DNA from 3 places in the Microbacterium sp. C-MGS6 genome. Region 1 is predicted to be linked to each of the others. Evidence: predicted binding sites of a transcription regulator. Region 1 holds the regulator's gene; each other region holds the start of a gene.

Region 1 (9,914 bases):
TCCTCTCGGTGACCTATGGCGCCGGCGGCTCGACCGGGGGACGCTCGCTCGACGTGCTGCGGTTCATCCGCGAGCACACCGACGTCGAGCCCCTCGCCCATCTCACGTGCGTCGGCAACACCTATGCCGGGGCCACGGCGCTCATCCGGGAGTTCCTCGACGCCGGGATCCTCCGCTTCCTCGCCCTCCGCGGCGATCCGCCCGCGGGCCGGACGGAGCCCTTCCTCGGCGACCTGGAGAGCGCGGCTCAGCTCGTGCAGCTCATCGATCGCGTCCAGGCCGAACGTGCTCCGTACCAGGAGTCCCCGGTCCCCGGCCTTCCCGGAGCCGCGCTGGTGGCCCCCCGGCAGAAGGTCGACATCGCGGTCGCGGCCTTCCCGAAGGGGCACCCGCGGGCCACGCACCGCACCCAGGACGTGGAGGCTCTGCTCGCCAAGCAGGCGGCGGGGGCGACCTTCGCCATCACCCAGCTCTTCTTCCACCCGGACGACTACCTCGCCTTCGTGGAGCGAGCTCGAGCGGGCGGCGTCACCATCCCGATCCTTCCCGGCATCATGCCGATAACCTCACCTGCCCGGCTGGCCCGGGTGCTGGAGCTCACGGGGGAGGACCTGCCGAGCGAGCTCTCGGTCGCCCTCGACGTCGAGCCCACCGCCGAGGGGCGTCGGGAGATCGGGATCTCGTGGGCCGCGCGCCTCGCCGCCGACGTCGTCGCCGGCGGCGCCCCCGGCGTCCACCTGTACGCCTTCAACCAGCACGAGACCGTCCTGACCGTCCTCGCCGAAGCCGGCATCGTCCCGGCGCTCCGGCACTAGTCCCCGCCGAAAGGAAACACCATGACCGCATTCCCCGAGGGCACCATCCTCGGCTATCCCCGCATCGGCCGCCGCCGCGAGCTCAAGAAGGCCGTCGAGGCGTTCTGGGCGGGCCGCATCGACGAGCAGGAGCTGGAGCGGACGGCAGCGGACCTGCGCGCGGCGACCCGTGAACGCCTGGCCGCCCTCGGCCTCGGTCGCACGGACTCGTCGATCCCGGAGTCCTTCTCGTTCTACGACCAGGTGCTCGATGCCGCCGCCACGGTCGGCGCCATCCCCGCGCGCTTCGACGACCTGCGGGAGGCGGACGGGACGATCGGACTCACCGCACTGTTCACCGTCGCCCGCGGCGAGGGGGAGCGCGCGCCGCTGGAGATGACGAAGTGGTTCGATTCGAACTACCACTACCTCGTGCCGGAGATCGGCCCGGAGACGGTGTTCTCCCTCGCCAGCGACCGGCTGGTGCGCGAGGTCGCCGAGGCCGCGGCCGCCGGATTCGTCACGCGTCCCGTGGTCGTCGGACCGGTCACGCTGCTGGCGCTCGCGAAGGCGTCGGACGACGCGCCGGAGGGCTTCGAGCCGCTCTCGCGTCTGGAGGACGTGCTGCCGGTCTACGTCGATCTGCTCGCCCGCCTGCGCGCCGCGGGTGCCGAGTGGGTGCAGCTCGACGAGCCCGCGCTCGTCAGCGAGTCGCTGCCGGCCACGACCGCCCAACTCGCCTCGGCGGCGGAGCGCGCGCTCGCGGTGCTGGGCAGCGCCGAGGAACGTCCCTCGATCCTCGTCGCGGCCCCGTATGCGAGCCTCGGCGAGACGTTCGGGACCGTGGCCGCGGCCCCCATCGAGGCGATCGCCGTCGACCTCGTGCGCGGTGCCGTCCCGGAGGCGGTGCCCGGCCTCGAGGGCAAGACCCTCGTCGGCGGTGTGATCGACGGTCACAACATCTGGCGTGGCGACCTCTCCGCGGCGTTCGACTCCCTGGCGGCGCTCCGCGCGCTCGGTGCACCGGTGTCCGCGGCCACCTCGACCTCGCTGCTGCACGTGCCGCACGACGTGCAGGACGAGACCGCGCTCGACGAGCGCCTGGTGTCCTGGCTCGCGTTCGCGGACCAGAAGGTGCAGCAGGTCGTGACCCTCGCCCGCGGTCTGTCCGAAGGGCGCACGGCGATCGCGACCGAGCTGGACGCCGCGACCGCTGCGCTGCAGGATCGCCTGAGCGCTCCCGGCGTGCGCGACGGTGCGGTGCGTTCCCGTGCGCTGACCGACGCCGACTTCGCCCGTGCTCCGTACGCGGAGCGGGAAGAGGCGCAGAATGTCCTCGGCCTGCCGGTGCTGCCCCTGACGACGATCGGCTCCTTCCCGCAGACCGGCGACATCCGCCGCGCACGCGCGCAGTTCCTCCGCGGCGAGATCCCCGAGGACGACTACGAGGAGTTCCTCCGCCGTGAGGTCGCCGCGGTCGTCTCCCTGCAAGAGGACCTCGGTCTCGACGTCCTCGTGCACGGCGAACCCGAGCGGAACGACATGGTGCAGTACTTCGCCGAGCACCTCGACGGCTTCGCGGTCACGCAGCACGGCTGGGTGCAGTCGTACGGCTCACGAGCCACGCGTCCGTCGATCCTCTGGGGCGATGTCTCCCGCCCGGAGCCCATCACGGTCGCCTGGTCGGCATACGCCCAGTCGCTCACCGCGAAGCACATGAAGGGCATGCTCACGGGGCCGGTCACCATCCTCGCGTGGTCCTTCGTCCGCGACGACCAGCCTCTGGGGGAGACCGCGAACCAGGTCGCGCTCGCCCTCCGCGACGAGATCGCCGATCTGGAGGCCGCGGGCATCCAGGTGATCCAGGTCGACGAGCCGGCGCTGCGCGAGCTGCTGCCGCTGAAGCAGACCGACCAGCCCGCGTACCTGGACTGGTCCGTCGCCTCGTTCCGTCTGGCGACGGGCGGCGCCGCGGCGGCCACGCAGGTGCACACCCACCTCTGTTACTCGGAGTTCGGCGTCGTGATCGACGCGATCCGTGCGCTCGACGCCGACGTGACGTCGATCGAGGCGGCCCGCAGCCGCATGGAGGTCGTCGCGGACATCGCCGAGGTCGGCTTCGACCACGGCATCGGCCCCGGTGTCTACGACATCCACTCGCCGCGTGTGCCGACGGTCGAGGAGGTCGAGTCCCTGCTGCGTCGCGCGGTCGAGGAGATCCCGCTCCGTCAGCTCTGGGTGAACCCGGACTGCGGCCTGAAGACCCGCGGCTACGCCGAGACCACGGCATCGCTGCGGAACATCGTCGAGGCCACCCGCCGGGTGCGCGAGGACGTGGTGGTCACCGCCTGACACTCCTGCTCAGCGAGACGACGAAGGCCCTCCCGGTGCGCCGGGAGGGCCTTCGTCGTGTGTCTCAGACGGCGCGCATGACCGCGACGACCTTGCCGAGCACGACGGCTTCGTCGCCCAGGATCGGCTCGAACGCGGAGTTGCGGGGGAGCAGCCAGGTGTGGCCGTCGCGACGACGAAGCACCTTGACGGTGGCCTCGCCGTCGAGCATGGCGGCGACGATCTCGCCGTTCTCCGCGGTGTTCTGCGACCGGACCACGACCCAGTCCCCGTCGCAGATCGCGGCGTCGATCATCGACTCGCCGGAGACCTTGAGCATGAAGAGGTCGCCCTTGCCGACGAGCTGCCGGGGGAGCGGGAAGATCTCCTCCACCTGCTGATCGGCGGTGATGGGCACGCCGGCGGCGATGCGGCCGACCAGCGGGACCAGGGCGGCGTCGCCGACCGGGGTCGCCACATCCGCGGGGTTCTCCGCACCGGTGCCGGGAAGGTCGATGAGGACCTCCATGGCGCGCGTCTTGCCCGGGTCGCGCCGCAGGTAGCCGCTGAGCTCGAGCTGACCGAGCTGGTGCGTGACGCTGGACAGCGACTTGAGTCCGACGGCGTCGCCGATCTCGCGCATGCTCGGCGGGTAGCCGTTCTGTGCGATGGAGGCCTGGATGACCTCGAGGATCGCCATCTGCTTCGGGCTGAGGCTCTTGCGACGGCGGGTGCGCGGCGCCTCGGACTCGAGGGCTGAGGTGTCGCTCATGGTGCTCCTTCACTGCGTGATCCGACGTGCCTTCACTGCGTGATCCGACGTGCCGCTTCGAATGTCGGTGGCCCGTGGTGGGGTGTCCTTATCGAAACCGTATCCGAGAAAAGCGCGGATCTGGAAGATCTGTTCGAGCGTGTCGGGCGATTCGCGGGCCGCGGTTTCGAAGACAGCTTGACAGATGTTCGAACTCGAAGATATCTTCGGAACGTAGCTTCGCATCCACGGCTCCCGGCCGAGGCGCGGATGCGAAAGCTACGCCAACCTCCCCGGGCTCCGGCGCCGGGACAGTAAGGAGCAGACATGAGCAGCATCAGCCTCAGCACCGCGACCGCCTTCCCGGCATCGGCCCGTCCGGCCACCCGGCTGCGGATCACGGCACGCGGCCGCCGCGCTCTGCTCGCGCTCGCCTCGGTCCCGCTCGCAGCGGGCATCGCCTTCGCCGCCATCAGCGGGGGCAGTGCGATCGCCTCCGGCGCGGACGCACCGGCCGTCTCCGTCGAGACCGTCACGGTCATGCCCGGCGACACCCTCTGGTCGATCGCGAGCAGCATCGCCCCCGAGGCCGACCCCCGCGAGGTCATCGGTGAGATCAGCCGCATGAACCTCCTGCGCGGCGGCGAGCTGCAGGTCGGTCAGGAGCTCGCGCTCCCGGCCCGCTACACCGACTGACGCGGAGCCCGAGTCCTCCGATCCGGTCGTCACGATGACCTCGGCTCTCCGTGCTCCTCTTAAGATGGGAAGGGTGACCTTCTCCCTCAACGATCTCCCGCTCCGCGACGATCTGCGCGGACTCACCCCGTACGGCGCGCCCCAGGCCCCGCTGCCGGTGGCTCTGAACGTGAACGAGAACACGCATCCCGTTCCCGACGAGGTCGCCAGCGACATCCTCGATGACATCGCCGTGGCGATCCGGGACGTGAACCGGTACCCGGATCGTGAGTTCACGACGCTGCGGGAGGCCTTCGCCGACTACCTGGGTCACGGCCTCACGCCGGAGCAGATCTGGGCGGGAAACGGCTCCAACGAGGTGCTGCAGCACATCTTCCAGGCTTTCGGCGGTCCGGACCGCACGGCATTCGGCTTCGGCCCGACGTACTCGATGTACCCGCTCATCGCGAAGGGCACAGGGGCGTCGTGGATCGCCGGCACCCGGCAGCCGGACTACACCGTCACCGCGGAGGAGGCCGCGGAGCAGGTCAGTGCGGCCGACCCGGACATCGTGATCCTTTGCTCGCCGAACAATCCGACGGGCACGCCGCTGGGGCTCGACGTGGTGGAGGCCGTCTACGACGCCGCCCGTGGCGTGGTGATCGTCGACGAGGCCTATCAGGAGTTCGCGCCGCGCGATGCCCCGTCTGCACTGACTCTGCTGGAGGGCCGGCCGCGGCTGGCGGTCTCCCGCACCATGAGCAAGGCCTTCGCCTTCGCCGGTGCCCGTGTCGGCTACCTCGCCGCCGACCCCGCGTTCATCGACGCGCTGCGTCTGGTGCGCCTGCCCTACCACCTGAGCGCCCTGACGCAGGCGGCGGCCGTCGCCGCGCTCCGCAATGCCGACGTCATGCTCGGGATGGTGCAGGAGATCGTGGAGCAGCGCGACCGGATCACGGCCACGCTGGAGGCCCTCGGCTACACGCCCCACCTCTCGTGGTCCAACTTCGTGCTGTTCGGCGGCGTCGCGGACCCGCAGGCCACCTGGCAGCAGCTCTACGATCGCGGTGTGCTCGTCCGTGACGTCGGCATCCCCGGTCACCTGCGGGTGAGCGCCGGTACGGAGGCGGAGACCACGGCGTTCCTGGACGCCCTGGCCTCGATAGGATCGGCATCATGACCATCCCCGCGCCCACCGCACGCACCGCGAGCCGCGTGCGCAGCACGTCGGAGTCCACCGTCGAGGTCGAGCTCAACCTGGACGGTACCGGCGCGAGCCGCATCGACACCTCGGTGCCGTTCTTCGACCACATGCTCACGGCGTTCGCGAAGCACTCGCTGACGGATCTCACCGTGCGGGCGTCCGGCGACACCCACATCGACGCGCACCACACCGTGGAAGACGTCTCGATCGTGCTCGGTCAGGCGATCCTCGCCGCGCTCGGGGACAAGTCCGGCATCTCCCGCTACGGCGACGCCCTCGTCCCCCTGGACGAGGCGCTCGCGCAGGCGGTCGTCGACATCTCCGGTCGCCCGTACCTCGTGCACGAGGGTGAACCCGCGGGCTTCGAGCACCACCTGATCGGCGGGCACTTCACCGGATCGCTCGTCCGGCACGTCTTCGAAGCCATCACCTTCAACGCCGCCCTCACCGTGCACGTCCGGGTCCTGGGCGGGCGCGACCCGCACCACATCGCCGAGGCCGAGTTCAAGGCGTTCGCGCGGGCGTTCCGTCAGGCGAAGGCGCTGGATCCCCTCGTCGACGGCATCCCGTCCACCAAGGGAGCCTTGTGAGCGCCGCGCCCCGGGTCGCCGTCTTCGACTACGAATCCGGCAACGTCCACTCCGCGGTCAAGGCGCTCGTCGCCGCGGGAGCCGACGCCGTCCTCACGCGCGACCGCACCGAGGCTCTCGAGGCCGACGGGTTCGTCGTGCCCGGCGTCGGAGCCTTCCAGGCCGTGCGGGACGCCCTGCAGGCTCACGGCGGTGACGAGATCATCGGCCGTCGTCTCGCGGGCGGTCGACCGGTGCTGGGTATCTGCGTCGGCATGCAGGTGCTCTTCGAGCACGGCGTCGAACGTGGGCACGACACCGCGGGCCTCGGCGAGTGGCCGGGCGCCGTGACGGAGCTCAACGCCCCTGTCCTGCCACACATGGGCTGGAACACCGTGGAACCGGGGGAGGACACCGTCCTGTTCCGCGGGATCGAGCAGGAGCGCTTCTACTTCGTGCACTCCTATGCGGCGCAGTCCTGGGAGCTCGATGTGATCCCGCCGTTCCCCCAGCCCGTGCTCACCTGGGCGACCTACGGCGGTCCCTTCCTCGCGGCCGTGGAGAACGGCCCGCTCTCGGCGACGCAGTTCCACCCCGAGAAGTCCGGAGACGCCGGCATCCAGCTGCTCCGGAACTGGGTGCAGAGCCTCTGATCCGGGGCCGCGTCGGCGCCGGGCGTCATGCGGTTTGTCCCGCGCCCCGCGGCGGACTACCCTCGTCTCTCGTGCCCTCTCGGGCCGCAGACCCACCCGAACCAAGGACCCCATGAACGACTTCGCGCAGTCCCCCTCGCTCACGCTCCTCCCCGCGGTCGACGTCGCCGGCGGCAAGGCGGTCCGTCTGACCCAGGGGGAGGCGGGCACGGAGACGAGCTACGGCGACCCGCTCGACGCCGCGGGGGAGTGGGTCTCGCAGGGAGCCTCCTGGATCCACCTCGTCGACCTCGACGCGGCGTTCGGACGCGGCAGCAACGCCCCGATCCTGCGCAAGGTCATCAAGCAGTTCAAGAACGTCAACGTCGAGCTCTCCGGCGGCATCCGGGACGATGCGAGCCTGGAGGCGGCTCTGGAGAGCGGCGCCGCCCGCATCAACCTCGGCACCGCCGCCCTGGAGAACCCGGAGTGGGCCGCCGACGTGATCAGCCGCTTCGGCGAGGCGATCGCAGTCGGCCTCGACGTGCGCGGCACCACGCTCGCGGCGCGGGGCTGGACGAAGGAGGGCGGTGACCTCTGGGAGGTGCTCGAGCGCCTCGAGGACGCCGGCTGCAGCCGCTACGTTGTCACCGACGTGACCAAGGACGGCACGCTGCGCGGTCCGAACCTGGAGCTCCTGCGTGAGGTCACCTCGCGTACGCCGAAGCCGGTCGTCGCGTCGGGCGGCATCTCGAACCTCGACGACATCGCCGCCCTGCGCGACCTCGTGCCGCTGGGCGTCGAGGGCGCCATCGTCGGCAAGGCGCTGTACGCGGGCGCCTTCACGCTGGCGGAGGCCCTGGATGTCGCCGGAGACTGACCCCCACGCCTGCGGGCCGGAGCCGCACAACCGGGCCGACTCGGCCGGGGTCCCCTGGGAGGGGCGCAGCTTCGAGTCGAATCCGCACGCCGCGGACGACGGCTCGGCGGACCCTGCTCTTCTCGCCGCCCTGCTCCGCTTCCGCGCGGGGGAGGGGAGTCAGACGGAGGTCGTCGACGCGTTCCGCTCCGCGCGGGTGCTCATCCCGCTGATCGCCGAGAAGGGTGAGGAGGGGGTGGCCCCCAGCGGCCTCGCGGTGGACAAGACGCAGGAGCTGTCGATCGTCACCGTCGCCGCACCGGACGGGCGCCGCGTCCAGCCGGTGTTCTCATCGGTCGAGACGATGCAGCGCTGGGACCCGTCGGCGCGACCCATCCCTGTCGAGGCCGTCCGCGCCGCGCTGGCCGCATCGTCGGAGGATACCGACCTGATCGTGCTCGACCCGACCTCGGACACGGAGTTCGTGATCCGGCGACCCGCCGTCTGGGCCGTGGCGCAGGGGCACGCGTGGGAACCGAGCTTCCTCTCGCCCGAGGTGGTCACCGCGCTCCGGGAGAGCATCGCCCACGAACTCGCCGTGATCGACGTCGCGGTCGCGCCCGGTGACCCGGATGCGCGGCTGCGCGGGCCGGAGCTCATCGTGGTGCTGGAGCTCGTCGACGGCCTAGAGCGCGAGGTCCTGGATGCGGTGCTCGCGCGCCTCGCCCAGCGGTGGGCGGCGGATGACCGCATCGCCGTCCTCGCCGACTCGCTGACGGTCAAGCTCCGCCGCAGCGTCTGAGGCGGAGCTCCGACCGGATCAGGTGACGGGGCCGGTCCACTTCTCGCCGGGGCCCTTGCCGATCGGGTCCGGGATGGTCGAGGCCTCGCGGAAGGCGAGCTGCAGCGAACGGAGGCCGTCACGCAACGAGCGGGCGTGCATGTCGCTGATCTCGGGGGCGCCGGCGGTGATGAGTCCCGCCAGCGCGTTGATGAGCTTGCGCGCCTCGTCCAGGTCGAGCTGAGCCGCGGCCTCCGGGTCGTCCGCCAGGCCGAGCTTGACGGCGGCAGCACTCATGAGGTGCACGGCGGCGGTGGTGATCACCTCGACGGCCGGGACGTCGGCGATGTCGCGGACGGCCGAGGAGGCCGCTTCTTCCTGCCGAGCCCATCGCTCCTCGCGCTCGCGGGCCGCCTCGTCCGATGCCTGGTTCGTCACTTCGCCTTGCTTTCTGTTAGACTTTGGCGGGCTCCGGAGCGTCATGCTCCGGAACGAAAGAGGATTCACTTCCCACCCGCGCTTGCCGTTCCAGGCTACCGGGTCTTGCGCTCCGCCGGCTCCGCTCGTCACGAGGGGACCGGTAGACAGGGTGCGGAGCCGGCGTCTGAGAGCCGGCGGGTGGGGGACGACTCCGATTTCGCCCGAGATGCAGACAGCATCACGGTGGCCGAATCACATCGTCTAAGGAGCTCCGCATCAGCGATCCCCGTACCAATGAGCGCATCCGCGTCCCCGAGGTCCGCCTCGTCGGCCCCGCGGGTGAGCAGATCGGCGTTGTCCGCATCGAGGCAGCGCTGCGTCTCGCACAGGAAGCCGATCTCGACCTCGTCGAGGTCGCCCCGAACTCGAAGCCGCCCGTCGTCAAGATCATGGACTACGGCAAGTTCAAGTACGAGGCCGCGCAGAAGGAAAAGGAAGCGCGTCGCAACCAGGCGAACACGATCCTCAAGGAAGTCCGCTTCCGTCTGAAGATCGAGGCGCACGACTACACGACGAAGCTCAAGCGCGCCGAGGGCTTCCTCAAGGCCGGTGACAAGGTCAAGGCCATGATCCTCTTCCGCGGTCGCGAGCAGTCGCGTCCCGAGCAGGGTGTGCGTCTGCTGCGCAAGTTCGCCGAGGACGTCGCCGAGTTCGGCACCGTCGAGTCGAACCCGACCATCGACGGCCGCAACATGGTCATGGTCGTCGCGCCGCACAAGAGCAAGTCCGAGGCGAAGCAGGAGCAGAACGCCGTGCGCGCCGCGAACAAGCAGGCCGCGCGCGATGCGAAGAACGACGCGGACGCTTCCGCGGACGCCCCGGCGGAGTAGATCCGCCC
Region 2 (9,914 bases), 800 kb from region 1:
GTGACGTCCTCGAGTTCGGTGGACAGACCACCCACGCGCCGCAGCGCGTGCCGATCTTCGAGGTCCCACTGTTCGCCGTCGGCCGTCGAATGCGCGGCCGTCGCTTCGTCCTGGAGTGCCTGCGCGGCGCCGAACGTGCGCACCTCGGAGCGCTTCTCTGCGTTCGCCAGCACGCGGTCGACCGTCTGGTCGTCGGTGGAGGGTGTCTTCGTCTCCGTCATCCGTTCCTGTCTCTGGTTTCCTCGCGAGCCTTAACCTTAGCCCGCGCTGTCCGGTACGCTCACCGTATGGGGTCCGACCACTATTTCACTGCGGCCCCGGCTAGCCCCGAGAACCTGCGCAAGATCCGCGTATCCCTTGCAGGCCGTGAGCTCGAAGTGACCACCGCGGGTGGTGTCTTCAGCCCGGATCGACTCGACGCCGGCACCGCAGTGCTCCTCGCCAACATGCCTCCCGTTCCTCCCGGAGGTCATCTTCTCGACCTCGGGAGCGGGTGGGGGCCGATCTCCCTGTCGATGGCACTGGCCTCGCCGCACGCGACCGTCTGGGCGGTGGACGTGAACGAGCGGGCCTTGGATCTCGTACGTCGCAACGCGGCTGCCCTTGGCCTCACCAATATCAACGCCTCCCTGCCCGAAGATGTTCCCGACGACGTGACCTTCCGCACGATCCGGTCCAATCCGCCGATCCGCGTCGGGAAGAACGAACTGCACGGGCTGCTGGAGAAGTGGATCCCGCGGCTCGACGAACGCAGCGACGCGTGGCTCGTCGTCCAGCGCAATCTCGGCGCCGACTCTCTGCAGCGCTGGATCGCTGCGACCTTCCACCCCGGTTTCAGCGTCTTCCGCACGGCGACGGGCAAGGGCTACCGCATCCTCAAGGTGAGGAAGCACGGGACGCCGCCGACGGAACCGATCGACGTCGTCTGAGCCCCCCTCACCCCTCAGACCAGATCGACTTCGCCCTGGTAGACGAGCTGAGCAGGTCCGGACAGCGCGACGTGCTCCCCGTCCTCGGCGGGGAACATCCGGACTCCGAGCGTGCCACCCGGAACCTCGACCTTCCAGTTGTCAGGCGCCTGGGCACCGGCCCAGTAGCGCACGGCGAGTGCGGTGGCGGCCACGCCCGTGCCGCAGCTCAGGGTCTCGCCGACGCCGCGTTCGAACACACGCATCCGCACGTGGCCGACGCCGTCGCGCACGAGGGGCTCGCCGGGCACCACGAACTCGACGTTCGCCCCGGCGGGCGGAGCCGGTTCCAACTCGGGCGCGCGCGTGAGTTCCAGCAGGCCGAGCTCGGCGTCGGAGGCGAGCGCCACCACGACGTGCGGGTTCCCGACGTCGATGCCCAGTCCGGGCCGGGTCACGGTCAGCCCGTCCGCGCGCACCAGCGGGTCGACGCCCGACAGGCGCCACGCGCCCAGGTCGACCTGGTAACCGCTCACGCCGCGCGTGACGTCACGGACGCCAGCCCTGGTGCCGATGGGGAGAGTACTGCCGGCCTCGATGTCGGCGAGACCGGAGCGCACGAGGTAGTGCGCGAAGACTCGGATCCCGTTGCCGCACATCTCGGCGACCGAGCCGTCCGCGTTGCGGTAGTCCATGAACCACTCGGCATCCGGCTCCTCCGCCAGGGCCGCTGCCCCCTCCGCGATCGCGGACGAACGCACGACTCGGAGAACGCCGTCGGCCCCGATGCCGAAATGGCGATCGCAGAGCACCGCGACCTGCTCCGCGGTCAGCTCCAGCTGGCCGTCGGGATCGGCGATGATGATGAAGTCGTTGCCGGTACCGTGCCCCTTGGTGAATGCGACCATGGGACCAGTCTAGGGAGCCGTCGAGCCGGCGCTCCGCCCCGCGACGCGGTAACGCCCGCAGAGGAAGCTGCGGTTGCGGGCGACCTCGATCAGATCCAGGTCGAGACGCCGGGGCAACAGTGGGGCACCGCCCCCGAGGGTCACCGGGGCGTATTGGACCCAGACCTCGTCCAGGAGGCCCGCGTCTGCGAACTGTCCTGCCACGTCTCCCCCGCCGACGACCCAGAGGTCCTTTCCTTCCGCCGCCTCGCGCATCGCGGCATGGACGTCGGCGATCGCCGCGCTCGTCACACGGACGTCCGCCCCGGTCGGCACGGCGAGCTCACGATGCGAGAGCACCCACGTGGGCTGCTCATACGCCCACCGGCCCTCCTCGTGGCGCATGACCCATTCGTACGTCGATGACCCCATCACGAGCGCCCCGATACTCTTCTCGAACGCCGGATAGGCCATGGGACCTTCCATGTCGATGTCCTGCGTCAGAAGCCAATCCAAGGAATGCTCCGTCGTGGCGATGTACCCGTCAAGGCTGGACGCGGTGAAGTAATGAGTGGCCATGCGCGCATCGTCGCACGGGCCACCGACATCAGGTCAGGGCGCCAGCAGGTCGGCGACGGCCACCGGCGGCGCCATCCATTCGAGCTCCGGATAGCGCTTGAACCACGACACCTGACGACGCGCGTAGCGCCGGGTGAGTGCCTGCGTCTCCGCGATCGCTTCCTCGGCGGTGGAGCGTCCCTCCAGCTGTGCGAGCGCCTGCGCGTACCCGATGGCCCGGGGAGCCGTCGTCCCGCGCTCCAGACCCTCGTCACGCAGCCGCGCGACCTCGGCCACGAGGCCGTGCTCCCACATCCGCCGGACACGAGCATCCAGTCGGGCGACGAGATCGGAGCGATCCACGTGCAGACCGATCAGCCGGGTGCGCGGATGCCAGAGCGTCGGCTTCTCGGGCAGTGTCGCGCCGTGCGTCGCGCTCCCCTGTTCGACGACTTCGAGAGCACGGATCACTCGTCTGCCGTTGCGCGGGTCCACCCGGGCTGCGGCTTCCGGATCGCGCGCATGCAGCCGCTGGAGGAGAGCATCGACGCCATCCCGATCCAGCTCCTGCTCGAGACGCTCGCGGATCACGGGGTCTCGAGGCGGGAAGTGGAACTCGTAGACGACACTGGACACGTAGAGTCCGGATCCGCCGACGAGGATCGCGTCGCCGCCCCCCGCGTGAATCCTCTGCACGGCCTCGCGTGCGAGCGGTTGATAGCAGGCCACAGCGGCATCCTGCGTCACCTCTCGCACGTCGAAGAGATGGTGCGGAATGCCGCGTCGTTCGGAGACGGGCAGCTTGGCCGTTCCGATGTCCATGCCGCGGTAGAGCTGCATCGCATCCGCGTTGACGATCTCCGCCGGGTTGCCGCGACGCCGGAGCTCCTCGGCGAGATCGAGCGCCAGATCGCTCTTCCCGGTGCCTGTCGCGCCGACGACGGCCCAGAGCCGAGGTGTGGTCACACTCCGACGCGGAGAGTCGGCAGGCCGAGGGAGACGGCGCGCGGTGCCCCGTCGCTCGGAGCCGGCACGGCGCACGACTCCGCCTGTCCCCGATCCCAGGCATCTCCACCGCGCGTACGGCGGATGCGCAGCGGCGCGCCGGTCGGATCGTCGGCGAGGAGGTGGAACGGTGCGGCGTGGGTCACCCTCACGGTGACGACGTCACCCGGACGCGGCAGCTCCGAACCCGGGGTCACCTCGAAGTGCACGAGCCGGTTGTCCTGAGCTCGTCCGGTCAGTCGACGGGTCTCCGTGTCCTTCTTGCCTTCACCCGTGGAGACGAGCACCTCGACCTCCCGGCCGACCTGCTTCTGGTTCTCCTCCAACGAGATGCGCTCCTGGAGCGCGATCAGCCGGTCGTAGCGGGCCTGCACGACCTCCTTGGGCACCTGATCCGGCATGGTGGCCGCGGGGGTCCCTTCGCGGATCGAGTACTGGAAGGTGAAGGCTCCGGAGAATCGGGACTGCTCGACGACGCGCATCGTGTCCTCGAAGTCTTCCTCGGTCTCGCCGGGGAAGCCCACGATGATGTCGGTCGTGATGGCCGCGTGCGGGATGCGTTCCCGAACGCGGTCCAGGATGCCGAGGAAGCGCTCGCTGCGGTACGAGCGCCGCATCGCCTTGAGGATCCGATCGCTTCCGGACTGCAGCGGCATGTGGAGCTGCGGCATGACCGCGGGGGTCTCCGCCATCGCGTCGATCACGTCGTCGGTGAAGGCAGCGGGGTGCGGGCTCGTGAAGCGGATGCGCTCGAGGCCCTCGATCTCACCGGCGGCACGGAGAAGCTTGCCGAACGCCTGACGATCCCCGAACTCCACCCCGTAGGAGTTGACGTTCTGTCCGAGGAGGGTGACCTCGATGGCGCCGTCCTCGACGAGAAGACGGATCTCGTTGAGGATGTCGCCCGGTCGACGGTCCTTCTCCTTGCCGCGGAGACTGGGGACGATGCAGAACGTGCAGGTGTTGTTGCAGCCCACGGAGATCGACACCCAGCCGCTGTGCGCGGAGTCGCGCTTGGTGGGAAGCGTCGAGGGGAACACCTCGAGTGATTCGAGGATCTCGAGCTCCGCGTCGCCGTTGTGACGGGCGCGCTCGAGCAGACCGGGCAAGGAGCCCATGTTGTGGGTACCGAAGACCACGTCGACCCAGGGTGCCTTGTCGAGCACGGCCTGCTTGTCCATCTGCGCGAGGCAGCCGCCGACCGCGATCTGCATACCGGCCTTGCGCCGCTTCACGGCAGCCAAATGGCCGAGCGTTCCGTAGAGCTTGCCGGCAGCGTTGTCCCGCACGGCACAGGTGTTGATGATCACCACGTCGGCCTCGGTCCCGGCGTCGGCACGGATGTAGCCGGCACTCTCCAGAGACCCTGACAGGCGCTCGGAGTCGTGCACGTTCATCTGACAACCGAACGTGCGCACTTCGTACGATCGCTGGCGCCCGTCATCGTCGACGGCCGCTGACGACGCGCTGATGATCGTCGGTTCGCTGCGGGGGATAGTCATGATGTTCCCATTGTACGAGCGTCACCGAGAGGCGACCGCGTGCGGCTGTCAGTCGGAATCCACGAACCGGACGCCGGAGACGCCGCTACCGAAAGACGCCTCCCGCAGCGCCGTCTTCGCGGCGTTCATGGCGACGGAACCGGCGTATCCGCGGCGCGACAGCTGCCCGACCAATCGCCGTAGTGCCGCGTCGGGATCGAGGCGGCTCATCGAGCGCGCTTTGGTCCGTGCGAACTCCAGCGCCCGCTCCGCGTCATCGTCCGGAAGCTCGTCGAGAGCGGCATCGATGACCTCGCGAGGGATGCCCCGCTGTGCCAGCGCCCGGGACAGCGCGATCCGGCCCTGGCCCTTGCGCTCGACCCCGGCCGTGACGAGGAGCTCGGCGAGTACCGCATCGTCGAGATAGCCTCGCCGCATGAAGTCGTCGATGACGTCTTCGATCGCGTCTGCGGCGAGCCCATGGCCCTTCAGCACCAGCCGCGCTTCGGAGACGGACAGCGATCGCGTACGGAGCTTCCGCACCAACGACTCCTCCGCCGTGGTGCGGACCTCCTCCGCGGAGGGCGCGCTCTCGCCGGCCTCTCCCCCACCGTCCGACCGGGACGTGTCACCCACTGCACGCAGCCTGGTCTTCTTCGCACCCGCGGTCCCGCGTGCGGGATGACGTGCGCCGGGAGAACCGTCGTCGTCAGCAGTCCGCTTCCCCGCTGTCGCGGGATCGTCCCAGGTCGACCGCCAGAGTCCCGCAGCGTCCGTAGACGGCGCCGACCGGCCGTGCCGCCCGGGCGACGCGCCGCTCGCACGGTCATCCGCCGGGCGCTCGGCACGCGCGGGGCCGCCGAAGAGAGGGATGATGGGGGCGATCCGCTCGGAATCGCCCCCACGCTGGTCACTCATCAGGCCGGGCGACGCTCGGCCAGCTCATCAGCACCCGGAGCCGCGGTCGGGCCGCCGATACCGAGCTTCTGCTTGATCTGGCTCTCGATCGCCAACGCGATGTCCGCGTTGTTGAGCAGGAACGTCCGCGCGTTCTCCTTGCCCTGGCCCAGCTGATCGCCGTCGTAGGTGTACCACGACCCGGACTTCTTGACGATGCCGTGCTCGACGCCGAAGTCGATCAGGCTGCCCTCGCGGGAGATGCCGACGCCGTAGAGGATGTCGAACTCCGCCTGCTTGAAGGGCGGGGCCATCTTGTTCTTCACGACCTTGACCCTGGTGCGGTTTCCGACGGCGTCGGTTCCGTCCTTCAGCGTCTCGATACGACGGATGTCCATGCGGACCGACGCGTAGAACTTCAGCGCCTTACCACCGGCGGTGGTCTCGGGAGAACCGAAGAAGACGCCGATCTTCTCGCGCAGCTGGTTGATGAAGATCATGGTGGTGTTGGTCTGGTTCAGCCCACCGGTGAGCTTACGAAGGGCCTGCGACATGAGTCGCGCCTGCAGACCCACGTGCGAGTCACCCATCTCGCCCTCGATCTCGGCACGGGGCACGAGCGCTGCCACTGAGTCGATGACGATGAGGTCGATGGCTCCGGAGCGCACCAGCATGTCGGCGATCTCCAGCGCCTGCTCACCCGTGTCGGGCTGCGAGACGAGAAGGGCGTCGATGTCGACGCCGAGCTTCGCGGCGTAGTCGGGGTCGAGGGCGTGCTCGGCGTCGATGAACGCCGCGATGCCGCCGGCCCGCTGGGCGTTCGCGATGGCGTGCAGCGTCAGCGTCGTCTTACCCGAGGACTCCGGGCCGTAGATCTCGACGATGCGTCCACGCGGCAGACCTCCCACGCCGAGAGCGACGTCGAGGGCGATGGAGCCGGTGGGGATGACGGCCACAGGGGCACGCTCATCGCTGCCCAGCCGCATGACCGAGCCCTTTCCGAACTGGCGGTCGATCTGAGCGAGGGCTGTCTCGAGGGACTTCTCGCGGTCGGCGGGTGATGGCATGGTGTGCTCCTTCTGCGCGTGTGCTGCCGCCTGTAGGCTGTCGCGGCTCTTCCGGCTGGAAGGAACTCTCCGACAAGGCGTATGGCTTTTCAGCCTGGCCCTCACGGTACGGCGGGCCTCCGACATTCGGTCGCAGGAGCCGGGGATCGTGGGGATCAGATCCGTCTGACCACTTGTGCAGAAGACTACGCCCGCTTCGAACAGATTTTCGACACCACGCCGGGATCGGCGTGTCGGACATCCGCACACCGGGACGTGACCGTCACCGCCCTCGCGGCTCCAGGCGTCCGACGCCATGACGGCGGGACTCCGGGACGTCCATGTCCGCGCAGAGCGCCAACCAGATGTCCCGCGGCGGCACCCCGGCGTCGAGCGCTTCGAGCGCGGTGCGCCCGTCCATCCCGGACAGCACGAGGTCGTTCACCAGAGATGATGCTCGGGCGTGGAACTCGGCATCGACGGCGCGCAGGAACTCACTGCGTCGCATAGAAGGGATCTCCGGGACTCAGCGGAGCGAGAGCTCGGGTTCCACGGACGCTACCAGGTCGTCCGGAACGACGTCCGGGAAGACCTGGATACCCTCGAGGACCGAGATGCGGTCCCCGACCTCGCGCATGATCGTGGAGATGGGGACGTCGAGCGCCTCCGCCACCGAGGCGAGGATCTCGCTCGAGGCCTCCTTCTGACCGCGCTCGACCTCACTGAGGTAACCGAGGGCGACCGAAGCCTTGCTCGCGACCTGGCGGAGCGTCCGCCCCTTCTGCAGACGGAAGTCCCTCAGCACGTCGCCGATCTCCTGTCGTACAAGAATCATCGGAACCTCCTCCGCAGTTCATGGATCGGGGTCTCCCCCGAAGAGACGGCCAGTCTAGTCCTCCTGGCTTGCACAGAATCTACCCTTGCACTCTGTGGTTTGAATGTGAGCACATCCGTATCAACATGACGCTGCACGTCCCTATTCCCGCAGTGCGGCGGCCATCACGTCGAGGGTGGCCGCGACCGTCTGCGCCCGCACCGCGTCGCGGTCGCCTCCGAAGCGGAACTGCTCGGTGCGACTCATGGTCGGCGTCACCACTCCGATGTGGACGGTACCCACAGGTTGGCCGTCCGGGGACTCCGGCCCCGCGATCCCGGTGGTGGACACTCCGACGTCGGCAGGGCGCCCGTCGACCGCGACAGCCTCTCGCACACCGGCGGCCATCTGCCGCGCGACCTCCGCGTGCACCGGCCCGTATCGTTCCAGAAGCTCGGCATCGACCGCGAGCAGGGTGTGCTTGACCGGGGTCGCGTAGGCGACGACGCCGCCGAGAAGCACCGCCGAGGCGCCGGGGACCGCGACGAGCGCCGCAGACACCGCACCGCCGGTGAGGGACTCCGCGACGCCGAGCGTCCAACCCCGCCCCCGCAGAGCGGTCAGCGCCTCGGTCGGCGTCGTCCCGCTCATCGGCTCTGACGGGCGCCGCGGACCTGCGCGACGATGTAGTCGATGCCGCTGACCACGGTGAGCACCAGAACGATGACCATCAGGACGGTGGTCACGACGGTCCAGGGCCCGAGACCGATGAACACATGCAACGGCAGGAGGGCCCACCCGAGAGCGACGCCCTGGAACGCTGTCTTGATCTTGCCCATCCAGGCGGCCGCCACCACGTGCTCGCTCGCGACGACCAGGCGATGGATGGTGATCCCCCACTCGCGGACGAGGATGACCGCGACGATCCACCAGGAGACCTCGCCGAGGATCGCCAGCCCTACGAATCCCGCGCCGGTGAGGAGCTTGTCCGCGATCGGATCCCACAGCTTCCCGAAGTCGCTGACGATGTCGTACCGGCGGGCGAGATAGCCGTCGACCCAGTCGGTGGAGATGGCCACGATGAAGAGGACGGCGGCGATCCAGCGCACGGTGAGGTCGGTGAGACCGTATGTCCCGCCGACGAGCAGGAGGACGAAGAACACCACGGCGAGCGGGATGCGCGCCACGGTGATCGCGTTGGGGAGCTGTCGGGGAATCGCCATCAGTCGCGTCCCGTCAGGCCCCAGGCGTCTTCGTCGCCCTCTGCTTCGACGACCGGCAGGCCGTCGTACTGAGCCTCCAGCGGATCGCGTTCGGCCGGTGGCGCTGCGGCGGCGGGCGCAGCCGGTGCCGCGGGAGCCGACGGCACGTCCTCGCCACGGAGCTTCGCCATGACCTGCGGCAGCTGCTCGGGGGTCGCGAGCACATCCCGGGCCTTCGAGCCCTCCGAGGGGCCGACGACCTCACGCGACTCGAGGAGATCCATCAGGCGTCCGGCCTTGGCGAACCCGACCCGCAGCTTGCGCTGGAGCATGGACGTGGATCCGAACTGCGAGGAGACGATGAGCTCGGCCGCCGCGAGCAGGAGCTCGAGGTCGTCGCCGATGTCCTCGTCGACCTCCTTCTTCTTCACCGGCTCCATCGCCTCCTGGACGTCCGCGCGGTACTCGGGACGCGCCTGACGCGTGACGTGCTTGACGACCGCGTCGATCTCCTTCTCGTCGACCCACGCGCCCTGCAGGCGGAACGGCTTCGACGATCCCATAGGCGAGAACAGGGCATCACCCTGGCCGATGAGCTTGTCGGCGCCGGGGCTGTCGAGGATCACGCGGCTGTCCGTGACGCTCGTCACCGCGAACGCGAGGCGGGACGGCACGTTCGCCTTGATGAGGCCGGTGACCACGTCGACGCTCGGGCGCTGCGTGGCGAGCACCAGGTGGATGCCGGAGGCACGGGCGAGCTGCGTGATGCGGACGATCGAGTCCTCGACGTCCCGCGGCGCGACCATCATGAGGTCCGCGAGCTCGTCGACCACGACGAGGAGGTACGGGTACGGCTTGAGCACGCGCTCGCTGCCCGGGGGCACCTCCACCTCCCCCGCTCGCACGGCGCGGTTGAAGTCGTCGATGTGGCGGAAGCCGAACGACGCGAGGTCGTCGTACCGCATGTCCATCTCCTTCACGACCCACTGCAGCGCCTCTGCGGCCTTCTTCGGGTTCGTGATGATGGGGGTGATCAGGTGCGGGACACCCGCGTAGCTGGTGAGCTCCACGCGCTTCGGGTCGATGAGGACCATGCGCACGTCCGAGGGGCGGGCC
Region 3 (9,914 bases), on a different replicon from region 1:
GGCGTCGACTTCATTGTCGAGCTCGTTGTCGTCGAGCTTGCCCTTGTAGAGGTCCTCGATGATCTTCACCTCTTCTTCGGAGCCGAAGAACTGCTCGTCGGAGCCGAACACTTCTGCGTTGGCGTGCAGGCGCTCCGAGATGCGCTGGCGCAGGTTCAGCACCTGTTCAACGCCGTCGTGCCAGAGCGAGTAGATGAGGACCTCGTCGGATTTCTGGCCGACTCGATCGACGCGGCCGGCGCGCTGGATGAGCCGGATGATCGCCCAGGGCAGGTCGTAGTTGACCACGATGTGTGCGTCCTGGAGGTTCTGCCCTTCGGAGAGCACGTCGGTGGCGACCAGCACGCGGTACTCGGCGCTCGGGTCGATAACCTTCGCCGGGTCGATGGCCTCGAGGGCTGCGGATCCGAGCATGTTGGACAGGGGGGAGAAGCGGCGTGCGATCTCGGTCGGGTTGTTCGTTTCGCCGCTGGCGATGCCCACCCGGTTGATGCCTGCGGCCTGGAGGGCGGAGGCGACGTAGTTGGCCGTGTCCTTGTACTCGGTGAAGATCAGCACCTTGTCGTTGGGGTGTGTTTCCGTGAGCAGCTTGACGAGCTCGTCGAGCTTGGAGTCGACTGCGGGGGTCCATTCGCCGAAGTCGGCCATCAGCGCCGTCAGCGCCTCAGTGTCGGCGCGGAGGTCATCGAGCAGCTGGGGTGTGAACACGCTTGAGCGGATCCACCTCACGGACTTTGGTGCGGAAGCCCGCAGCGCCTCGTACTCGCTCTTGCCGTCGCCGACGACCGGGGGCTCGGCACCCTCGTAGTCCTCCTCGGCATCGTCATCGGTTTCGCTGGCAGTCAGCATCACGTCGAGGAGGGTTCCCAAGGGCACCTCGAGGTCGTTCTCGACGGCGTAGAGGTAGAGGTTGTTGCGCGCGATGTGCCGCTGCAGGGAGAGCATGAACGAGTAGCCGCAGCTCGACAGGCGCTTGTAGAGGCCGCTGCGGACGAATCCGATCAGGTGGCCGCTGCCGCGCTCGAAGCGCTCGATGATCCGCTTCTCCTCCGGCGTCGGCGTGAGCGCCTTCTTGAGGTACGCAGCCAGGTTGTATCGCGGCAGCAGCAGGTGGTCGATGGTGTCCAGGGTCTCGACCGACTCCATCTTCGCGGCGGGGTCGTTGGCGCCGAAGGAATGTACGAGCGGCTTGGGTACTCGGGCGGGGAAGGTGAAGCGGGCCCCGTTGGCGAAGGTCAGATACTCCTTGCCGTTCTCGTCGACGAGGGCGTAGTTCTTGCGGACGAATGAGCGGGTGCGGCGGATGAGGTGCTCGCTCATCAGTCGCTTCCAGTCGTCCGGCTCTTCGCTGCGCTTGAACGCCTCGAGCGTGCTGGTTTTGCCGTCCAGGCGCTCGGCGAACCGGTCATCTTTGGACATCGCCACGACGGGCTGCAGCCCGAGGTCGTCATCCGGGTCGATGTAGAGCCCGAGCTGGTTGCCGACGTCCTTGAACCGGATGTTGTAGGGCGTGGCTGTCAGCAGCAGCACCCGGCAGTCGTAGTTGCGGATGTACTCGGCCATGGCCTGGTAGTCCTGCCGGGTGTCGTTGCGCAGCGTGTGCGACTCGTCGACGATGACGAACTGGTAGCGACCGAGCTCGGGGAGTCGCTTCGCGGCCATGCTGTAGGGCACGACTGTGGCGTTCAGCTCGTACCGCTCTCGGTAGTCCTCCCACATCTTGACGAGGTTCACGGGACACACGATCAGCGTGCGGTAGCCCTCAGCCTCGTTGAGCATCATCGCGGTCGCGGTGGCAGTGATCGTCTTGCCGAGACCAACGACATCGCCGAGCATCGCCCCACCCTTGGTCATGATGCGGCGAGACAGTGTCTTGACGGCGCTCTCCTGGTACTCGAGCAACTGATTCCGCATCGACGGCGGCAGCGTGTACTCGATGAGTCCCTCGCGAACGTCGCGAGAGAGGTGCCAGCACACCTTGAGATAGACCTCGTAGGGAGTCAGCGGGGTCTCGCTGGCCCACGACTCATCGATGACCTCGATCAGATCCTCTGTGACATCGATCGAGAACTTATCGTTCCAGCGCTCCTCGAACCAGTCGTCCAGTTTCGCAGCGCCGCCGGAATCGACGACATCCACGTTGAGCTCGTAATTGTTCGATAGACCGGCGGTGGTGAGATTTGACGATCCGACGTAGGCGACGATGGGCGTGACATTGTCCGTACGGTGGCAGATGTAGGTCTTGCCATGAAGAGGTCGGCGAGTGAAGAGCTTGATAGCTACACGGCCATCGGAGAGCTGCTCTCGGAGTTCGCGAATGGTCGCCTCATCTTGGGCCGAGGGCGCTCCGCGCATTAGTTGCTGGCGGAACTTGAGCTTCGCCTGCTGCTGACGAGCCTGAGCTGTCTTCCGGTCGATCGGATCCTCGAGCGGCGCCCCCTCCAGTGTGCGCTGGAGGTAGTCGAGCACCTGATCCTCCGGCTCCCCATGCACCATTCCGATGAGCACCCGTGCGATAGGTGTCTTTTGTGGTTCCCGCTCTGTGATGACGTCGCCAAACAGCTTCCATCCACGGATGTTGAAGTAGCCAACGGCCGCGTCGATGCGGTTGGACTCTCGGAAGGTCTCAACGAGTTGGCCACCGAGACTCAACTCGATGTTGTCGAAGATGCGGGTCACAGCTCTCCTTGCTCAGCGGTGCGAACCGCACCCGGCGCTCGCGCCTCTCAGGCTAGCGGCCCCCGAGGACCTCGATAGCTAGCACCAAAGGGGATAGGCATCGCGGGCGATCTCTCCACGTTCATAAGCCCCCCATAGCACCAGCTGTCTCACTTCGTTTTCAGGAGCCGCCGGATCCACTCGGAAGAGATCCCCGCATCATCGGCCACGTCCTGCTGCGGCAGCTTGTACCGCCCCATCGCCGGCGCCAATGCCCGGATGAGATCATCCCGCAGCGTCCGTGCCTCGGCGAGCTCCGGCTCGTGCCGCTCCAGCGCTTCGCGGATCTCGCGGATCCTCGTGACGGCAGCCTCACGCCGCCTTGGGTCCTTCTGTGTGGCAGGAAGCTCCGGGAGGCGCGGTGTCGCCTGCAGCAACCATGTGCGGCTCAGGCCGCTCTCGCGTGCCGCCTGGCTGACGCTTTCTCCGTGCTGCAGAGCCACGACGACCTGGTCGAGCTGCTCCTGCCGGAGCTGCGCACGATCGGCCTCCGCGCGTGCGATCGAGCTCGCGACGTCGCGAAGGCGTCCTCGCAGCGCGTCGATCTCTTCGGTCGACAGCTCTTGTGCAGTCATCGTCACTCCCTGATCCAATCGTGCCCTGTCCCGGGGCTGCGGCTTTCATATATGAGACAATGGGGTGGTGCGACGCCCCCCGTCGCCAGGCCCCGGAGGTGCTGCATCCTCCGGGGCCTTTCTCGTCTTCAGCGGTCCTGGAGGGCATCCACGATCGAGGCGATCGCGATCACCAAGAGCACCGCCGTGGACACGGTCAGCAGCAGCAGCACGGTGAAGTGCCAGAGCCACTCTCGAGCGAACCACGCGAAGGCGATCGCTCCCGCGCTGATGAGCAAGAAGACCAGCGTGCGGATGACCTTCTGCGAGCGGCGCACAAGCTCGTCGAGCTCAGGGTCGTCCTGAAGGATCTCAACGGTCATCGCGGCCTCCGGCGTTCGTGGCGCCAGCCGCTTGCGATGAGCCCGAGGTGCGGGTCCAGCGACCGTCGAGCTCACTGAGGCCGCGGTGCTCGAGCACGCCGGCGTTCTCCGGATCCGGCTCCAGCGGCCAGTCGCGCAGGCGTCCCGACAGCGCGGAAGCCAGGCGATCCATGAACCGCTCGGCGAGGCTGCCCTCCCAGCCATCGTGCTCGCGCGAGTTCTCCACGACGAGCAGCTGACTGCGCTCGAGCTGCAGCGCCTGTTCGTCGGTGACCAGGTCGGCACGGTCCTCTCGCCAGAGAAGATCGAAGACCGGAGTCCACTGATATCGGGGCGCCGGGAACGGGACGCCTCGCGCCGCTGACACCGATGCGTGATTCTCGTCGACGAGGCTCTGGCCGTACCTGTCGGCCAGCTCAAGGATCTGCTGGGGCTGCGCGGCCGCACGCGAATCATCGGGGCGGAACCCGAGCATGGCCGCGGTGATCAGCAGATCGATCGTGTCCGTGGGGACGATGACGACTTCCATCTCAACCTCCTGTGAAATGTGTAACCTGACAGCGCTAAATATACGGGTTTGGGAGATGTGCTGTCAACACAGTTGGGGTAAAGGTCTCGACATCGGTCTTGTGGCCGGTATGGATGCCGAGCGGGGGTTGCGCGCTGGGATATCGTGACCGCATGGCGCGCCAGATCATTCACCAGCTCATTGACGACCTCGACGGTGCAGAACTTGGAGTCGAAGGGCGGACCGTTCGTTTCGGGCTCGACGGCCGCGACTACGAGATCGACCTGAGCGCCGCGCATACCGACGAGCTCGCCGCCGCGCTCGCTCCGTATGTTGAAGCAGGCCGTCGTCTGACAAAGGCCCGCTCCGCCGAGTCGGCGAAGTTCATGGCCGGCCAGCTCGAGGAGATCCGGCAGTGGGCGCGCGCCAACGGCTACACGGTCGCGGACAAGGGCCGCATCTCCCGGGAGATCAAGATCGCCTACGCGACCCGCTGATGGTCGTCGACGCGCTGCCGCTGCCGGCGTCCTGGGATCGGGCGTCGCTCGAAGCAGTCGGGTTCAAAGGCTTCGTCGCCTTCGGAGATCTCGCGAGCTCAGAGGTGCCTCGGGAGGCGGGGATCTACATCGTGCTGCGCACGGCTCTCACGCCGCCGGAGATCCTCGAGGTGACGCGCGCTCGAGCGGGCTCGGCATACCCGTTGGACGATCTCGAGGCGCGATGGGTGCCAGGGACTCCCGTGATGTACATCGGCAAGGCTGAGGCCAAGGTCGGCGGCCTTCGCAAGCGCCTGGGCCAATACGCCCGGAAGGGGTCGAGTCATCAGGGCGGGCGCTCGATCTGGCAGCTGGCGGATCAGGACGAGCTCCTCGTGGCGTGGGCGCTGACGCCCGGTGAGTCCGCCGAAGACGTCGAGATCCGCTACCGGTCGGCATTCGCAGACGTCTATGAGCGATGGCCGTTCGCGAACAGGAAGCGTTAGACCCCCATACGCCCCGCTGCCGAACCCCTGGATCCTCGGTCACAATGAGGGTGTTCGTGCCCCCGGAGTAGAACGGCCGCTGCATATGACTGCTGGACCCGAAAAGAAACTCGGCGCCGCCGAGCTCGCAGACCTGAGCGATACCCTCGTGGCCGCCTGGCGCCTCCTCGCCCAGCAGGTCGGCACGGGCGCCCGCCCGGGTTCGCCGGCGGCCCGCGACGCGGAAGAGGCCCAGCGTGAGCTGCGGCCGGACGTGCCGCACGTCGGGCATGCGGCCGGGCAGATAGCGGGCCGGATGGTCGATGCGATCGCGCTGCTGCTTCATGCGGTCGGGACCCAGTTGCGCGCCGAGCCGATGGTGCCGTTGGCGGTGTGGCCGCTGGTGCGTGCCGAGCTCGAGCATGCTGGTCGCGTGGCGTGGCTGCTTGAGCCGATGACGGGCAGCGGCACCGCGTCGCGTCGAGCGGCCCGGGCGCTGCTGGAGCATGCCTCGGCGCTGCAGCGGGAGAAGTACACCGCGAGCAAGTATTCAGGTCCGCGCGAGAAGGCCCTTAAGCGCCTGCGAGACGACCTGCTGCGCCGGATCGGTGTGCTGTACGCCGACGTGCACACGCCTCTCGAAAAGCCCGACCAGATCGGGGAGTGGAGGATCGGCGGCCAGTCGATGCTGGGTCTGGGGCAGGCGATTGATCTCTTCATCTCGCTCAACTTCACCAAGGGCAGCGGCATCTACGACGTCCTATCTGACCGGTCGCACCCGTCGGTAGTCTCGCTGGCGACGCAATCGATGGCGGAGGAGTCCGAGGGCGTGACGTCATGGTCATACCCGGTCGACCTCGACATCCTCGACTTCCAAGTGCGACTCGGATGCCTGATCCTCTACAAGAGCGCCCACGCGATCGCCGAGTACTACGGCCTCGATGCGACCGTGCTCGAGGTCTGGGCAGACAGGACTCCCGCGCACTGGCTCGATGAAGATCCAGCTGCAGCTGCGTGAGGGGTTCGGCCGGTCGAGCAATCAGGTGAGATCGAGGAGTTGCGTCGCCTTTGTGGCGTCGATCTTCACCGCCAACTCGCCCTTGCGTGCGCCCGAGCGCCCGTACAGCAGCGTGCCGAGTCCGGACAGGGAGATCTCCGCCTTCGCAGCGATCGTCTTGAGGCTGTAGCCGTTGCTCATGAGCGCTCGAACGTGCTCCCGCACCGGTTGCGCGTCGACGCGGGGCGGCTGCTCCGGGATTCCGGCTTCACGCCGCCGGCGCCGTTCCTCTGCGATCGATGCGTCGGAGCAGGTCGGGGACGCGGGGCAGCGCTCGCGGTCGTGGCAGCCCAGCTGGTATCCATACGCGGTTCCGTGATTCTCCGCGGGGATCCCCTCGGACCGCCGCCGCGCGACATACTCCCGGTGATAGGTCCGATGCGCCTCCTCGCAGGCGTCGCAATGGCAACCGCGTACGTAGGCGGCATTCGTCCCGCAGGGCTGCAGTTCGACGCCGTCCCACTTCGAGCGGGTGCGGCGATGCGGCTGGAGCTTGAGCTCACGACGCAATGCGCCGATCCAAGGGGCCGAGACTCCGAGCTCGGCCGCGATCTCAGCATCCGTGTACCGGAGCCCGTGCAGCCGGCTGATCTCGCCGCGCATGTCGACGCGCCGCGCGCGAGGCGCCTCAGCGGCTTTCGGCCTCCGGGCTCTGTTGGCGGAGAGCTGCAGCCTCCGTCGTCGGCTCGCTGCCGTGCTCGTTGCGACTCCGAGCGCCGCGGCGATCTCCGGGTCCGTGCGCTTGTCCGCGTGGAGCTGCCTCAGCTGCGGAGCCCAGGCCGGCTCCCCGCCGGCAATAGAGCCGCCTGTGCCAGATGCCGGCGCGGAGGACCTCGGCGCCGGCGTAGCCCGGTGCGGCCGCACTGGCTTCCGCGTGGCCTCGGCGGTGGTGCGCTGGGGTGAGGGCTTCCGTACCGGCGCCGACGCCCGCTGCGGAGCATCTCCGCTCTCCTCATGCCGTAGAGCACGAGCGGCTTCGCGGTCGCCCGCACGCCAGGCGGCACGACGCTCCTCGTCGCCCTGCAGGATCTCGTCGAGCGTGGCGCCGGCATCGATCGCCTTCTTGAACGCGAAGTCGCCGCTGTACCTGCGGTGGACGTCGCGGCAGGAGATCAGGGCCGGGCACTGCGAGCTCCGGCATCCGTCACGGTATCCGTCGAGGGTGCCGTGCGGGAACGAGTCCTCGAGCCGGTCCGCGGCGTTCATGACGGGTCTCCGCAGGCGATGAGGGTGCGCACCAGGGCGTCCCGATCGGCACCGTCCACCGCGAGACCCCAGTGCTGAACGATCTGGGTGTACTTGAGCACGTACGTGCAGAGATAGCCGGTCTCTGCCGGCGGAAGCCATTCGGCCGGGCCGTCGTCGCCCTTCGACTCATTGGCGCTGCCGTCGACGGCGATCACGTTCTCCAGGGTGTTCGCGAACTCGAGGCGCTGCTCCGGGTTCCACGCCCAGGCGCCGCCGACGTGTGCAGCCTTGAGGCTGACGATGTGCTCGATCTGCACGCCCTGCGAGCCTCGGTTGCCTGGCTGGGTAACCCGATCGTGCTGGAAGGTGATCCGCTGACCTGTGTACGGATCGTGCTCCAGCACGCCGGAGAGGACTGTGCACCCCTTCGCGTCCCGGACCACGTCGACCAGGTCACGAGCGAGAACGTCGTCACGCTGCCGGCATCCGTTCCCGTCGATATCGATCCAGGCGTCGCCGAAGGACGCCCGGCGGTACTCGGGAACCATGGCGAGCTCCTCCGGGGTGATGAGGGGCAGCGCCGCGGCGGAAGCTGCCGCCGCGGTGTACTCGTTCGCCGGCGAGGAGGGTTCCGCTGCGGCCGGCGGTGCTGGGGTGGCCGTCGGCGTCGAGGTCGACGAGGGAGTGATCGGGCTCGGCGCGGGCGCGGGGGAAGGCGCCCAACTTGGCAGCAGCACGGTGGTTGCCACCACGGCGATCGTGAGCGGGATGAGGGCTGCGAGGCTGGTCTTCTTGCGAGACATGGAACTCCGTTCGTCACTCACCATGGGTGAGCGGGCGCGGAAAGATCGGACGGCGAACCCGCAAACCTGCTGAGGGGCGGCAGTGTCCGTACTCTCCTATTGTGTAACCTGACAACACTAAATATACGGTATCGGAACCCGCCCATGCAAGGGAAAAGGCGCCCAGCCGGATTGTGGATGTCAGGTCACACAAACATTGGAGTTCATCTGGAAGACCAACGGGCTGGACGCCACGAGCCATGATACCGAGCCACCCCTTGGGCGAGCCGGGGGCAGTTGATGGCGCAGGGTCACCGATTACACTTATCGGATACTCGTTCGAGTATGAGAGGAGATAGACGCAATGAATGTAGTACATGCGTACCCTCTCCGAAACCCGCCGACGACGATGGAGCTCCGTGAACTGCTCGACGCTGTCGCGTGCGGTTTCCCCAGCCCTGCGCAGGACTATGAGCAGGGGCCGATCGACCTGACAGAGCTGCTCGTCGAGGACGCGGCCGCGACCTTCTTGGTGAGGGTGTCCGGCACCTCCATGATCCTCGCAGGCATCGACGACGGCGACGTGGTCCTCGTCGACCGCTCGAAGGTGCCGCGGGCTGGCGACATCGTCGTCGCCGTCCTGGACGGCGATTTCACGATCAAGCGGTTGATCCGGGAGCGGGGGACCTGGGCGCTGCACGCGGAGAGTTCTGAGTGGCCGGATATCGTCGTCGACGAGCTCTCAGAGCTCGTCATCTGGGGTGTCGTCACCGTTAGCTTCCGGTTCCACAGGCCACGGAAATGATCGGTCACGTCGACGTCAATTCCGCTTACGTCAGCTTCGAGCGAGTGTTCGATCCGACCCTCGAGGGAGTGCCCGCCGTCGTTGTCGGGAACGCATTGCGATGACACAAACCGACGTTGGGTGACACAGGTGGGAGCGTCCGTGACACACGGTGTCAACACAGCCCATGGCTCTTAGGGCTTGATGCGATGAGTTGGAGCTGGGTGACCGCTGTTCGACGCCCGGCTCGGTCCGGATCTGGTTTCCCAGGGTCGCCGCGCGGAAGCCCTCGTTGAAGAAGCCGCCGACATGACCGACCGGTGGGAGGCATGATCACCGCCGAGCTCGGGGACCCGATCCTTGCCCGAGTGGTGCGGCTGGTCGGTGACGAGCTGATCGTCAACGCCATCGTCTCCCCCGGTGCGCCCACGATGACGCCGAAATCGATGAGTCCTCGTGGCGCGTCTCAGCACCGGTACCGTAAAGAGATCGATCCTCCTCTGCATCACCCTGATCTTGATCGGAGTCGGTGTGATGTCGGTGCCGTTGTGGATCGAGAGTGTCGTGTAGGCGTGCTCGTCTGCGGTTGAGCTCAGGCTTCCCAGATGTCGGCGTAGTCGTTGACGAACTGCCGCAGGGTGGTTGCGGGGTGCCCGGTGAGCTTCTGGATGGAGCGGTTCGGGAACGCTGAGAGGTTCAGCCGTACCACCTTGTGGATCATCTTCTGGACAGCGATGTAGTCCTCGGGGGCGCCGTCCTGTCTGAGTTGCGCTAAGTAGGCGGCTTCTGTGGGACGTTCGTATCGGATAGGTCGGCCGAGCACGTCGGTCATGATCGTGGCGACATTCCGGTAGCTGAGGCTCTGCTCGCCTGACAGGGTGTAGGCCTTTCCGATGTGTCCCGGCGTGGTGAGGGTGGCCGCGGCGGCTCGGCCGACGTCGCGTGCGTCGATGAACGCGGTGCGGGAGCGGCCGGCGGG

What was found. The regulator LexA, encoded in region 1, represses DNA repair genes until DNA is damaged. The targets are predictions, from matches to a motif close to TCGAACANNTGTTCGA.
Region 2: recA (recombinase RecA) is a predicted target of LexA. The motif match lies at 7,000-7,015, and genes of this name have one in related genera.
Region 3: AC3B5L_RS17500 (LexA family protein) is a predicted target of LexA. The motif match lies at 8,479-8,494, and genes of this name have one in related genera.

What each region holds. Positions count from the first base shown of each region.
Region 1 is NZ_CM176934.1:2,339,774-2,349,687, reverse strand. Features, by position in the region: gene AC3B5L_RS11465 (methylenetetrahydrofolate reductase) at 1-815, shown strand, start outside; gene metE (5-methyltetrahydropteroyltriglutamate--homocysteine S-methyltransferase) at 837-3,146, shown strand; gene lexA (transcriptional repressor LexA) at 3,211-3,897, opposite strand; gene AC3B5L_RS11450 (LysM peptidoglycan-binding domain-containing protein) at 4,204-4,572, shown strand; gene AC3B5L_RS11445 (histidinol-phosphate transaminase) at 4,646-5,731, shown strand; gene hisB (imidazoleglycerol-phosphate dehydratase HisB) at 5,728-6,345, shown strand; gene hisH (imidazole glycerol phosphate synthase subunit HisH) at 6,342-6,977, shown strand; gene priA (bifunctional 1-(5-phosphoribosyl)-5-((5-phosphoribosylamino)methylideneamino)imidazole-4-carboxamide isomerase/phosphoribosylanthranilate isomerase PriA) at 7,090-7,836, shown strand; gene AC3B5L_RS11425 (SseB family protein) at 7,820-8,617, shown strand; gene AC3B5L_RS11420 (DUF1844 domain-containing protein) at 8,636-9,034, opposite strand; gene infC (translation initiation factor IF-3) at 9,268-9,906, shown strand.
Region 2 is NZ_CM176934.1:1,544,339-1,554,252, reverse strand. Features, by position in the region: gene hflX (GTPase HflX) at 1-221, opposite strand, end outside; gene AC3B5L_RS07415 (class I SAM-dependent methyltransferase) at 288-929, shown strand; gene dapF (diaminopimelate epimerase) at 944-1,816, opposite strand; gene AC3B5L_RS07405 (dihydrofolate reductase family protein) at 1,826-2,374, opposite strand; gene miaA (tRNA (adenosine(37)-N6)-dimethylallyltransferase MiaA) at 2,408-3,319, opposite strand; gene miaB (tRNA (N6-isopentenyl adenosine(37)-C2)-methylthiotransferase MiaB) at 3,316-4,860, opposite strand; gene AC3B5L_RS07390 (regulatory protein RecX) at 4,909-5,475, opposite strand; gene recA (recombinase RecA) at 5,757-6,803, opposite strand; gene AC3B5L_RS07380 (DUF3046 domain-containing protein) at 7,066-7,290, opposite strand; gene AC3B5L_RS07375 (helix-turn-helix domain-containing protein) at 7,309-7,617, opposite strand; gene AC3B5L_RS07370 (CinA family protein) at 7,759-8,247, opposite strand; gene pgsA (CDP-diacylglycerol--glycerol-3-phosphate 3-phosphatidyltransferase) at 8,244-8,819, opposite strand; gene AC3B5L_RS07360 (FtsK/SpoIIIE family DNA translocase) at 8,819-9,914, opposite strand, start outside.
Region 3 is NZ_JBYLRT010000002.1:42,751-52,664, reverse strand. Features, by position in the region: gene AC3B5L_RS17545 (helicase-related protein) at 1-2,679, opposite strand, end outside; gene AC3B5L_RS17540 (hypothetical protein) at 2,829-3,293, opposite strand; gene AC3B5L_RS17535 (hypothetical protein) at 3,422-3,655, opposite strand; gene AC3B5L_RS17530 (hypothetical protein) at 3,645-4,184, opposite strand; gene AC3B5L_RS17525 (histone-like nucleoid-structuring protein Lsr2) at 4,337-4,660, shown strand; gene AC3B5L_RS17520 (hypothetical protein) at 4,660-5,145, shown strand; gene AC3B5L_RS17515 (hypothetical protein) at 5,231-6,142, shown strand; gene AC3B5L_RS17510 (hypothetical protein) at 6,164-7,387, opposite strand; gene AC3B5L_RS17505 (HNH endonuclease family protein) at 7,384-8,172, opposite strand; gene AC3B5L_RS17500 (LexA family protein) at 8,561-8,956, shown strand; gene AC3B5L_RS17495 (hypothetical protein) at 9,265-9,525, shown strand; gene AC3B5L_RS17490 (SDR family oxidoreductase) at 9,528-9,914, opposite strand, start outside.